4 regions of the Sporosarcina sp. FSL W7-1283 genome follow, and region 2 is predicted to be linked to each of the others. Evidence: riboswitches for the same ligand, from Rfam matches in the RefSeq annotation. Region 2 holds a riboswitch; each other region holds the start of a gene.

Region 1 (3,208 bases), 1.2 Mb from region 2:
TGCGTCGTATCCTCAACGGAAGCTGTAGCAACACGGAAAGCATTCACAGCCCAGTCGAGATAATGATTCCATTCGGATTGCTTTAATGGGAGCCCCTCTCGAAGTGCCGGTTCATCTACTTGGATCATATGGATACCTGCTGCTTCAAGCGACTCGATTTCTTTACGCAGTGCGAGAGCAATTTGATTGGTCACTTCTTCTCTGGTCAAGTCATCGCGAACAAATGACCAATTCAAAATCGTCACGGGTCCGGTCAGCATACCTTTTACTTCGTGATCTGTCAGTGATTTAGCGTATACGGATTCTTCTACCGTCATCGGCTTCGTAAATACAACATCTCCATAAATGATTGGTGGTTTCACACATCGGGAACCATAGGATTGCACCCAAGCTTTTTCCGTAAAGACAAAACCATCCAGCTTTTCGCCGAAATATTCTACCATATCCGTCCGTTCGAATTCCCCGTGCACGAGCACATCAAGTCCGAGTTCTTCTTGGATTTGGATCCATTCCTTAATTTCCGCTTTTACAAAGTCTTTGTACTGCTGATCCGTAATTTCGCCTTTTCTCCATTTTGTACGTGTTATACGTACTTCAGGCGTTTGGGGGAAACTGCCGATTGTGGTTGTAGGCAATACAGGTAATTGGAACTTCTCTTGCTGCTTCAATTTCCGCTCTGCGAACGGCAGATTCCGCTTGCTGTCAGACAAAGTACTGCCTGAACTTGCTTGTCGAACCTCCTCGCGTTTGCGGGCAGGGAGTTGATTGAATGCAGTAAGAGCGGCTTCATTTTGTTTGAAATCTGAAGCGACGCTTTCTTTACCTTGTTGCAACGCAGCTTTCAGTACATTGAGTTCTTTAATTTTTTCATCCGCAAATGAAAGTGCATTCTTAATTGTTGAATCTAATTTCTGCTCTGACTGAATTGTCACGGGTACGTGAAGCAGACTGCTGGATGGCTGGATCCAAACGTTTCCGGACTCTACATGCTGTTGAATCTTTCCTAGTAATGACAGCTTGACGTTCAAATCTGATCGCCAAATATTCCGACCGTCCACAATACCAGCAGCGAGTACTTTATCATCAGGGAAGCCGTATTTCTTAAGGTTTTCCAAGTTTTTGACACCGCCATGCACGAAATCAAGACCAATTCCAGCTACTGGTAATGCAAGTGTTGCTTCATAGTGCTCAACTGAATCAAAGTATGTTTGCACTAAAACGTTCAAGCTATTTATGTTTTTTGTTAACTGCAAGTAAATTTCAGTTACGGTTTTCATTTCATCAGAAGAAATGGAAGTGCAAAGAATTGGTTCATCAATTTGCACCCATTGAACGCCTTCATCCTGTAATTCTTGCAATACCTTTTGATAAAGAGGAATCAATTGCAGAATGATAGAAGGTACGTCTATTTCTTCATACCCTTTAGAAAGTTTCAATAAAGTGTAGGGGCCGAGTAGAACAGGTTTCCCCTCGATACCGAGTTCTTTCTTTGCTTCGCGGTATGCAGTAAGTGGTTTGTTCTCAGTCAATTGAAAACGTTGTCCTTCATACTCGGGGACAATGTAGTGATAGTTCGTGTTGAACCATTTCGTCATTTCGGAAGCGACAGCATCGTCATTACCGCGTGCCATTGAAAAATAAGTGGATATCGACACTTGACCGCCTTTCCAATGATAGCGTGAAGGGATGATTCCGAACATTGTGGATGTATCGAGCACCCGGTCATACAATGTGAAATCGCCGACTGCAATTCGGTCTACTCCTGCGTCTTGTTGTTTCTTCAGGTTGGCTAAACGGATGTCTTTTGTTGTCCGCAGAAGTTCTTCTTCCGAAATTATTTCTGCCCAAAATGCTTCTAACGCTCGTTTCCACTCCCGGTTTTCGCCAATAACAGGATAGCCGACAATACTGCTTTTTACCATTTGATTTCCCCCTCATGATTTTATCCAATAAAAAAAGCATTCCTAACAAAGAATGTTAGAAATGCACGTATGTGTAAAATGCATGCCTAAATAAGCGTGCATCGTTTGCCGTGTGTCTAACACCTCCCTATTCACCGTAGGATTAAGCGTTATGAAAACAGGCAGGTATCTGGCTGGACGTAAGCACGTCTTCACAGTGGCGGGACCGCTCCAAGAAAAGGATTCCCTTTTAAGAAATGAAAGCAATGATCATTTCACCTGTTTTCAAACTATTCAATTCATGATGATTGTCTCTAAAACTATCATAAGGTTCGTTGAGTGTCAACTTGCTGGTAAATAGATAATTAAGCAATACTCTTTTTTTGTCATCTGTTATATAACTGTACAAAAGTAACAAATTCTCTTTCAAAAAAGAAGGTGTGAAAATTTACACAATTCTGTTGAAAGTTTTATAGAGTTTAGGTATGATAAGTAATAACACGACTTCAAATTAGGACATGAATCGTCATTCATACGAAGAAATCTTGATTATTGGCTGTGGGGGCACCTATGATCAATTGAGGAAGAATCGTGTTTATCGCTGTATGTTATACAACAGAGCAGCGCAAAAAAACTTAAGGGGTGGCTTTATTCTATGACAAATTATGAAAAAGTAGGCAAGCTGCAAGTCGCAAAAGAACTATACAACTTTGTTAATGAGGAAGTTCTATTAGGCTTAGAAATCCAAAAAGAACAATTTTGGACAAACTTTGATTCGCTCATTCATGAACTTGCTCCTGAAAACAAAGCGCTGTTAGAGAAACGAAGCGAATTGCAAAAAAAGATCAATGAATGGCATCAAAACAATAAAGAAACAGCAGATTCTGCTAACTATAAAGAATTTTTAAAGGAAATTGGCTATTTGGAACCGATTGTTGAGGACTTCCAAGTGACAACTTCCAATGTCGATGATGAAATCGCTATTCAAGCAGGCTCCCAATTGGTCGTGCCTGTCGACAATGCCCGCTATGCGTTGAACGCGGCAAACGCAAGATGGGGAAGTCTATATGATGCATTGTACGGAACGGATGTCATCAGTGATGAAGGTGAAGCTGAAGCTGGCGTACAGTACAATCCGATCCGAGGACAGAAAGTTATCAACTTTGCAAAAGAGTTATTAGATCAAGCAGCACCGCTTGCGGAAGGGACACATGCAGACGCCACAGCGTATGCAATCGTTAGTGGAAAACTTGAAGTGACACTTCAGAATGGCAATAAAACAGGCTTGAAAGATGCTTCTAAACTGG
Region 2 (3,208 bases):
AATTCGAAAATTCCTTCACCATTTCCTGCCCTAGTGTATCAAACTGGAACATCTACCTCACCTCGGATGAAAACTGCTAGTTATCTTAACTTTACGCCAGTTCAGTCTTCATCTCAATAGGCGGGACCATTACTTTATATGAACTTCTTTGATTCCGCAGTTCCACGCTTTCATGAGCAACTGCAAAAGTTCTGCCGTTTCTATGAAAGCAGACTTCTCCAATGTGATTGAGCCGCCGACATCCGTGTGGTTCTGTTGCACCGCAAGCCGGTTAATCATCGACAATTGTTGGTGCTTTGTTAAGGAATATCCAGACAAATTTTCAGTATCTGACGCCTTCCGTAAGCAGCCGTTCCGGATTCCGTTCCCTGCAATTTCATTCCTTATTTTTTGCCACTCTTCTGTTGTATAACTACGCTGTTCAAAGTAGCTTCCACTCTGCCAATCTGAGCCTTCAAATTGAAGATACGGACCTTTTTCCTTCGCCAGTTGCAATGAAGTTTTTATCACATGTAGATTAATTTCTTCAGATAGTTCTTCAATGAATGACACTGCCTGTTCCGAATGTAAGCTAATTCGTTGATCTGCAAGCGCTTCTTCCCATCCGGCTGCTTCAATTTGCAGATCTCGTCTATTGTCTTCTCGTTCCCATACATCCAAAATGCCATTAAGCAAACGGACATGAATTCCACAAACACGAGCCAAGACGTTTCTCCGTAGCACTTTCGACAGCTGGATATGCGAATGCAATCCTTTTGTTCCACGCTGAAAGTCATCGTCAAAATGGAAAACGATGCCGTCACTAGCTAACAGTTGCTTCATCAGTCCGATAGCGGAAAGCCTTTTGTGCGTGATGGATGGGTTCGCAACGGCCCGACGGAACGACTCACTGCCGACGTCCTGCAGAGAACCATTCATCACGCGACGTACTTCCTCCATATCAAATACGAGCCAAGATCCACATGCCTTCACCTGTTCCATAAATATAGTAGGTATACGGATGTGCTTTTCCTTCACTTGACTGGCCAAAAATGATGGAATCCGTGAATCCAAGAGGTTCATTGAATGAAGACGACGTACAGGTTGCCCTGGATAGAATGTCTTGCCGAAAAACGCCATGATATCATCCGGTAACGTCACATACCCCATACTCAAGACCCAATAGGCTTCTCGTACTTTTTGCAACCGTTGCACAGTTTCATCCCGCATGGCTGCCATCGCAATAAGCATCAGCCGTTCTTGCGGCAGTCCCAGTCTTCGATCATAATGATTGCAAGTGACAAATTCTTTCATATACTGAAGAAGCTGTTTAGCGGATAGCAATTGATCTCGCTCCGGCATAATTTGCAATCCTAGCCATTTGATTTCATTGGATGAATAGTGATTGATCCAGCTTCCATATAAACCGTCACTCACCAGCTTCCGCACTACTTGATGAAATCCTTGGTATGCTGGCTTTTTGTGCAATTGTTCCGCTTGTCTATACAAAACTTCGAGCAACGCACGTTCATGTGTACGTTCGTCTGATTGTTCGAGAACTCTCATTTCGCCGTCTCCTTTCCTATACAACAAAAAAACAATCATCCTGGCTCTTCGGCAGGATGATTGTAATAGTTGTGATTGAGGAAACAAAAATAGGCAGCTCTAAAGAACTTCATGCAAATCGCATGAACCGCAGAGACCCTTTTGCCCCCACCTCTCAACCCCCGAAGAAAGTGTTGCTTTGACGATGTCTGGCAGGTCTCCTGGCTTCACTTCATCCTTCCGCCAAGCCTTCCCATGTCTCCATAGTGGCTTTTCTCAGCGGTCGTCCGTGTGTACAGTTGCGGGGACAGCTCCGATTTTCGGATTCCCTTTTACACCTTGATAGGTACCAACGCATCGTGCAAACTCATTTAGTATTTTATTTATTCTAGTTTACCATGAATAGTCGGAGAGGTGGTAGAAATAGTTGTTGCCTTACCTTTCGTTTAAGGAGTGTGATCATTTGGAGGCTGCATCACAATTGAGTTATTCATGACAAGCATGCGAAAAAGAAGTATAATATCTATGGTTGACTCGTATGTTTAAGAGAAAAAAATAATCTACTCGAAAGTGAGAATAGGAATGACATTCATCCAAAACATAATAAGCTTTATCTTACACATTGATGAACACTTGATTGAAATTATTCAAAACTTTGGAAATTGGTCCTATGTTATTCTATTTTTAATTGTGTTTGTTGAAACAGGTATTGTTATTTTTCCTTTTTTGCCGGGTGATTCACTTTTGTTTGCAGCTGGTGCTCTCGCTGCGATGGATGCATTTAATATTGTCCTATTAATCTTAGTATTCTTTGTAGCCGCAGTATTAGGGGATACAATAAATTATCATATCGGTAAAGCAGTAGGAACAGCAATCACTCAAAATAGACGGATGGGTAAATTTATTGACCAGAAAAAGATGAGAAAAGCTGAGGATTTCTTTAATAAGCATGGTGGTAAAACGATCGTCATTGCTCGTTTCATGCCATTTGTCCGTACGTTTATACCGTTTATTGCAGGCTCAAGTCGAATGAACTATCGATATTTCTTCGCTTACAATGTAATTGGTGCTGTACTATGGGTGGGACTATTTACAACAGTTGGTTACCTGTTTGGAAATATCCCGTTTGTTAAAAATAATTTCTCAACCATTATTCTGTCAGTAATTTTTCTCTCCGTTCTGCCAGTCTTCTATTCTTTTGCAAAGAGTCGTTTCCAAATACAAAAGAATTGAGCAATCGTTGAAGCAAGTTCTGTGTAAATAGTGCACACCAAAAATTGAACGATGGAGCAGTACAGATTGGTTCTAATAGAAAATGGTCGTTACTGATAATCGTGAATTTCTCTACTTCTTTATAACCATCTATACGACTCTTAACAACCGCTGCCTTAAGAAGGGTGGTTGTTGGAGTCTATTTTTTCCAATCGTCTTTTGGTTACCTACGGTGCGAAATAGTTACCTTAAATACCGAGTTATTTTTTCGCTGAATAACTCTAACGTATTAACATATTTTATTATACCGAACAATGATGCAGCAAGAACTTTTAAATTTCTATTACATATCAACAATTATTATATCTATACTTCGTTCTTCCCCTCTCTTTGGTAGAAGCAAATTTTACAACTTTCACATTCATTTCCACATTTGCTTTTTCCTTCTACTTGCTTCTCAGAATTTACTATT
Region 3 (3,208 bases), 3.3 Mb from region 2:
AATTGGAATTGGTGGACCCGGCGCGGTGTTTTGGATGTGGATTATTGCGATCATTGGAATGGCGACCGCATTCATCGAGAGTACGCTCGCGCAAGTGTATAAAGTAAAAGATGGTGAGACGTTCCGCGGTGGACCAGCGTATTATATGCAGAAAGCGCTCGGAAAGCGGAATCTAGGAATCGCTTTTGCTATTTTGTTGACACTATGTTTCGGTTTCATTTTCAACGCAGTACAATCCAATACGATCAGCCAATCCTTCATGAATGTTTTCGGTATTCCAGATTGGGGTGTCGGTCTCGGATTGGTAGTACTTACAGCCATCATCATCTTCGGCGGTGTCCAGCGCATTGTCAAAGTGACGCAGACGATTGTTCCCGTGATGGCAGTATTCTACATTCTGGTTGCGTTGTTTATCGTTGTCATGAATATTACGCAGGTTCCTGCCATGTTCATGTTGATTGTTGAACATGCATTTGGCATCAAGGAAATTGCGGGCGGTGGAATTGGGATGGCGATCATGCAAGGGGTTCGCCGAGGACTATTCTCCAATGAAGCCGGTATGGGTAGTGTGCCGAATGCTGCTGCGACAGCCAATGTTTCGCACCCGGCAAAACAAGGGCTCGTACAGAGTCTTGGTGTATTTTTCGATACGATTATAATTTGTTCGGCTACGGCATTCATCATCTTGCTTGGCGGACTATATCAGTCTGGTGAAACGGATGGAATTTTGCTGACGCAGGCATCGATGGCAGTGCATGTCGGGGCATGGGCTCCGTATTTCATTGCGGTCGCGATCATGTTCTTCGCATTCAGTTCTGTCATCGGTAATTATTATTACGGTGAGACGAATATCGAGTTCATTAATGCAAATAAAGGATGGAAATTACTATATCAGATCTTAGTTCTCGTTATGGTATTCTTCGGCGCGGTAGCAAAAGTACAAATCGTATGGGATATGGCCGATCTCTTCATGGGTGTAATGGCAATTCTGAATCTGATCGTCATCCTACTTCTCGGAAAAGTGGCTTTTCAAGTCCTCGACGACTTCACTGCTCAAAGACGCCAAGGGAAAAATCCAGTATTCAAAGCCGAAAGCATTCCTGGCCTAAAAGGCGCGGAATGTTGGGAGGAAACCCCTACGGATCCAGAAGATCGATTGCGTGGGTGAGTTCCGCTGAAACAATAAAGTCGTAGTTCAGAAGTCCAATTCTGAACTGCGAACTTTTTTAGTTCTTTACAGTTTACACACAACATGTTAGGGTATAACTTGTACATAAGACACTATATATAGTATTTTGATGAATCGGTACCTATAACGGTTTAAAAGGGAATCCGCTAAAAACGGAGCTGCCCCCGCAACTGATGGTATTGACGACTGTCCGTAATTATCCACTGCCTTAGGCGGGAAGGATGGACAGAAGAGAGACATGCCAGCCAGGAGACCTGCCATTCATCATGCGATACATTCTTCGGGGTTGGAGAGTGGAAGCGAAACGCAGAGGTTCTTGTTTGCCTGTCGTTTTCCGCTTACTACCATCCGTCACATGATGACTCCCGATTGATCGGGAGTCTTTTTTTGTTTTTTATTATTTTTGAGGGAGCGGATATTATGGCTATTATTCATGAAACAATCGGTCTTGATTTATTGATGGAAAATCTACAGGAAGAGTTCGGGGAACAGGAAGTTGAGCCATTAGTCGAAGCGAGCCGGCGTTATCAAGAGCTGCATCCGGAAAGTTCAGCAACGGATTGGACGAATGCGATGGTCTTGGAATCACTGAGCAGAATCGATGAAGCGAATACCTACTGGACGTTCGTAGCCGCGCGGATTTATCTATATGATGTGTATGCCAAGCAAAAAGCGCTGCGTGGCGCAGATGTTTATACCGACTTTGCGAAAAATGTAGAACGCTTGGTGGAGCAAGGACTCTATACGCCGATGTTGACGGAGAAGTACAGCCGTGAAGAACTCGACGAAATCGGCCGTTTACTGGAGCCGACCCGCGACCTTTTATTTACTTATATCGGATTAAAAACATTGGTGGATCGCTATGTCACAGTGAACTTCTCCAAGCAAACGGTAGAGCTGCCGCAAGAACGCTGGCTCGTCATCGCGATGACATTGATGCAGGATGAAACGGAAGAGCGCATCCATAAAATTGGGGAAGCATACTGGGCGATGAGCAATCTTTACATGACGGTTGCAACTCCGACTCTGTCGAATGCAGGGAAGATGCACGGTCAGTTATCGAGCTGTTTCATCGACACAGTGGATGACTCCTTGCAGGGCATTTACAACAGCAATACGGATATTGCGAACTTATCGAAATTCGGCGGCGGGATTGGCGTCTATATGGGGAAAGTCCGTTCACGCGGTGCATCTATCCGAGGATTTGAAGGTGCTTCAAGCGGTGTGCTGCCATGGATCAAGCAGTTGAATAACACGGCAGTCAGCGTCGATCAGCTCGGTCAAAGACAGGGTGCGGTAGCGGTGTACTTGGATGTGTGGCATAAAGATATCTTTACATTCCTCGATTTGAAGCTGAATAACGGTGACGATCGTTTGCGTGCACATGATATTTTCACAGGCGTTTGCTTGCCGGATCTGTTCATGGAGAAAGTGGAATCGCGCGAAAACTGGCATTTATTCGACCCGCATGAAGTACGGACGAAGATGGGCTATTCATTGGAAGACTTTTATGATGAGACAAAAGGAGCCGGCTCGTTCCGTGAGAAGTATGAGGAATGTGTCAATAATCCGGAGTTATCACGCGAAACGGTATCTGCGATTGAAATCATGAAACGTGTATTGCGCAGCCAACTGGAAACAGGCACACCATTCATGTTTTACCGCGATGAAGTGAACCGGATGAACCCGAATAAACATGAGGGAATTATTTATTCTAGTAATTTGTGTACAGAAATTTTGCAAAATATGTCGGCTACCACATTCGAATCGGTTTCATTGGAAGACGATATGGTCGTTACACGCAAAAAGCCGGGCGATTTCGTTGTTTGTAATCTATCTTCCATTAACTTAGGAAAAGCGGTGATGGCGGACGTGCTCGATCGCCTGATTACGATCCAAGTGCGAATGCTCGATAATGTCATCGATCAAAATAAAATTCCGGTGGTACAGGCACAACGTACGAATGCGCGTTACCGTGGTATCGGACTTGGTACATTTGGCTGGCATCATTTATTGGCA
Region 4 (3,208 bases), 170 kb from region 2:
ACACCACATGTTGATACAGGTGACCATGTCATCATCATCAATGCAGAGAAAATCGAATTAACAGGTAACAAATTGAAAGATAAAATTTACTACCGTCACTCAGGATATACAGGCAGCATCAAGCAGCGTACAGCTCTTGAAATGCGTACAAACTATCCTGTTAAAATGCTTGAACTTGCGATCAAAGGAATGCTTCCAAAAGGTCCTCTAGGTCGTCAAACAATCAAGAAACTACACGTATACGCTGGAGCAGAACATCAGCATGCAGCACAAAAACCAGAAGCATATGAGCTTCGCGGATAATTAAGAGGAGGAAACACACTTGGCACAAGTACAATATATCGGCACTGGCCGTCGTAAAAGTTCAGTAGCTCGTGTACGTCTAGTTCCCGGCGAAGGCAAAATCGTCGTTAACAATCGTGACGTAGAAGACTACGTACCATTCGAAACACTTCGTGAAATCATCAAACAACCATTAAATGTAACTGAAACACTTGGAAGCTACGATATCCATGTGAACGTTCACGGTGGTGGCTACACAGGTCAAGCAGGCGCAATCCGTCACGGCGTTGCACGTGCATTGCTTACTGTAGACCCTGATTTCCGTCCAGCACTTAAATCTGCAGGACTTCTAACGCGTGACCCACGTATGAAAGAACGTAAAAAATACGGTCTTCGTGGCGCTCGTCGTGCACCTCAGTTCTCAAAACGTTAATATTGGGTTCACTTCAATTTTTACGATCTCTTCCCGAGTTTTCAGGAAGAGATTTTTTCATTTTCGACGTCTACCTTCATAAATTGTCATTCTTCACCCAAGGCGTACCAAGCATCGGCAATGCCCAGCGGTCGAGTCCATACCAGCCGGCTACTTTCCATGCGAGTACGAGCCAAGTTGCGAGAATGAACAATAGGGGGTTCGTGCTAAGAGTACCTGCAAACAGAAAACTGACATTCATGAACGCACCGAAGAAAGCAGCAATTCCTGTCAACAATCCGAAGATCAAACCGAGACCAACAAGCATCTCCCCATAGGCAACTATGAAACCGAATACCTTGGCGTTCGGCAAGACGACATTTTCCAGAAATGATGCATACCAGTTGGTCACATCTCCGCCTTCAGTCGATTTTTTAAGAGCGCCGCTTACAAATCCATGGATGGCGACACCTGCATTTTCACCGGTCCATGCATCGCTCATTGCTTTTCCCCAGCCGGCCTTCAACCAAGCAAATCCGACATAAACCCGAATGACTAACCAAATAAGTCCGGAGCGAGAATCGTTGAATAAAAACTGTGAAATGGGGTTCTCTGGTATTAGGATTGCTTTATTTTCCTTCATAATAACCACCTCCAATGAACAGTTTACACTACAACTTAATGCCTATCCAAAAAGTTCACAACCTTGTAATTAAAGAGTGTGAATAGTTTACGAAATGTATAAATATGCTTGACTTTGATGGGATGATTCTAAAATATAACAAAGTTATCCTGTACGTATCCACCTTGCTCATGATAAGTTTTGTATAGGAATAGAAATTACAATTATCCAAAGCGTTTCCAGAATCTAGTTTATGGATTCATAAATAAATCTAAAGGAAGTTTGTAGATTTAGAGATTGTATGTTATATTTATGAAAATTAAATAAACTAATTTAAATAAGTGCTCACATAGTGAGGTAAAAGGGAAACTAGTGAAAGTCTAGTACAGCCCCCGCTACTGTAAAGCTGATGAAATTACAATACCACTGAGAAATCGGGAAGGTGTAAGAGTAAAATGAAGCTTGAGTCAGGAAACCTGCTTATTTAAACGACACATACTTTTCGGAGGGAGAAGTATAGGCGGGACAATAAAATTAATTGTTTTATGTTTCAGTATGATTTCTATTATACTTTCACATGCCTACATTCCTTTGAAAAGGAGTGTAGGCATTTTTTATTTGGAGGGAAACCATGAAAAAGGGAAAAATTTTCGTCGTTGGATTCGGTCCCGGAGCTACTGAACATATAACAGGACGAGCATTAGAGGCGCTGCAAGAAAGTAATTATATTATTGGTTATAAAACGTACGTAGAGTTGATTAAGCATTTAGTAACAGCGAAGTCCATTGTTAGTACAGGCATGACTGAAGAAGTGTCACGTGCACAAGATGCTGTTAAGAAAGCGGAGGCTGGCGGTATTGTTTCAGTGATCTCGAGCGGTGATTCAGGTGCATACGGTATGGCTGGATTAGTTTATGAAGTGCTGATTGAAAAAGGTTGGACTGAAGCAGAAGGAATTGAAGTGGAAATTGTGCCAGGTATTTCGGCGATCAATTCATGTGCGAGCTTACTGGGCGCACCTGTCATGCATGATGCTTGTACGATCAGTTTAAGTGACCATTTAACACCTTGGACTGTTATCGAAAAACGTATTGAAGCAGCGGGGATGGCGGATTTTGTAGTAGCTTTATACAATCCGAAAAGTGGACGTCGGACGCGTCAAATTGTAGAGGCACAAAGGATTTTACTGAAATATCGTTCCCCTGATACACCTGTAGGGCTAGTGAAAAGTGCTTATCGTGAAAATCAACATATTGTCCTGACAACATTAGCGGAAATGCTAGAGCATGATATCGGGATGTTGACTACTGTTATTATCGGTAACTCTTCGACTTTCTTTTATGATAATAAAATTATTACTCCGAGAGGATATCAACGTAAGTATACATTAGGGGAAGGTAAACAAAGTTTAAAACCGCACCAGCGTTTGAAAAAGGAGGCGGAACCATGGGCGCTTGATCAAGAAACTGGGGAGGCGCAGTCCGGTCATGAAGAAATTATAAGTAAGAAACCAGAGCACACACCAATGCCAAAACAGGCAGAAGTGGAACGGTCAGAACCAGCACCGGAACAAAAGGTTCAGTCATTGGATATGGCTTTAAAAGCACTATCTATGGTGACGAAAGAGGAAGTGGAAAACCCTTTTTTGGTGAGACAGCCGATTGAAGATATCTTTGAGTTTTCCGTTTCACCAGGCGTTGCCAACAAACTGATTACAGCAGAACAAATGCGTGTATTGGCTGAAGTCGTTGGTGAGAAAGGTACCTTGGAATATACTCCAAACCATCATTTTGTAGTAAAGGTTACGACAGATGACCCTGAAGCGATTGTTGAAAAGCTAGAACACATTAACTTGACTGTTATGCCGGCAGGGGAAGTCTTAAAAGTCAAAG

Evidence for each region. Region 2 has a riboswitch for cobalamin ahead of MKY93_RS19640 (hypothetical protein). Riboswitches for the same ligand answer to the same signal wherever they lie in the genome.
Region 1: another riboswitch for cobalamin. It lies ahead of metE (5-methyltetrahydropteroyltriglutamate--homocysteine S-methyltransferase); the one in region 2 lies ahead of MKY93_RS19640 (hypothetical protein).
Region 3: another riboswitch for cobalamin. It lies ahead of MKY93_RS02220 (ribonucleoside-diphosphate reductase subunit alpha); the one in region 2 lies ahead of MKY93_RS19640 (hypothetical protein).
Region 4: another riboswitch for cobalamin. It lies ahead of cobJ (precorrin-3B C(17)-methyltransferase); the one in region 2 lies ahead of MKY93_RS19640 (hypothetical protein).

Annotation. Positions count from the first base shown of each region.
Region 1 covers NZ_JBBOOL010000001.1:2,553,776-2,556,983, reverse strand. Annotated here, with positions in the region: gene metE (5-methyltetrahydropteroyltriglutamate--homocysteine S-methyltransferase) at 1-1,922, opposite strand, end outside; cobalamin riboswitch at 2,066-2,199, opposite strand; gene MKY93_RS13165 (malate synthase G) at 2,557-3,208, shown strand, end outside.
Region 2 covers NZ_JBBOOL010000001.1:3,759,350-3,762,557, forward strand. Annotated here, with positions in the region: gene MKY93_RS19635 (CdaR family transcriptional regulator) at 1-52, opposite strand, end outside; gene MKY93_RS19640 (hypothetical protein) at 130-1,545, opposite strand; cobalamin riboswitch at 1,719-1,894, opposite strand; gene MKY93_RS19645 (DedA family protein) at 2,107-2,757, shown strand.
Region 3 covers NZ_JBBOOL010000001.1:465,538-468,745, forward strand. Annotated here, with positions in the region: gene MKY93_RS02215 (alanine/glycine:cation symporter family protein) at 1-1,168, shown strand, start outside; cobalamin riboswitch at 1,287-1,465, shown strand; gene MKY93_RS02220 (ribonucleoside-diphosphate reductase subunit alpha) at 1,610-3,208, shown strand, end outside.
Region 4 covers NZ_JBBOOL010000001.1:3,591,572-3,594,779, reverse strand. Annotated here, with positions in the region: gene rplM (50S ribosomal protein L13) at 1-303, shown strand, start outside; gene rpsI (30S ribosomal protein S9) at 323-715, shown strand; gene MKY93_RS18805 (DoxX family protein) at 792-1,337, opposite strand; cobalamin riboswitch at 1,639-1,814, shown strand; gene cobJ (precorrin-3B C(17)-methyltransferase) at 1,948-3,208, shown strand, end outside.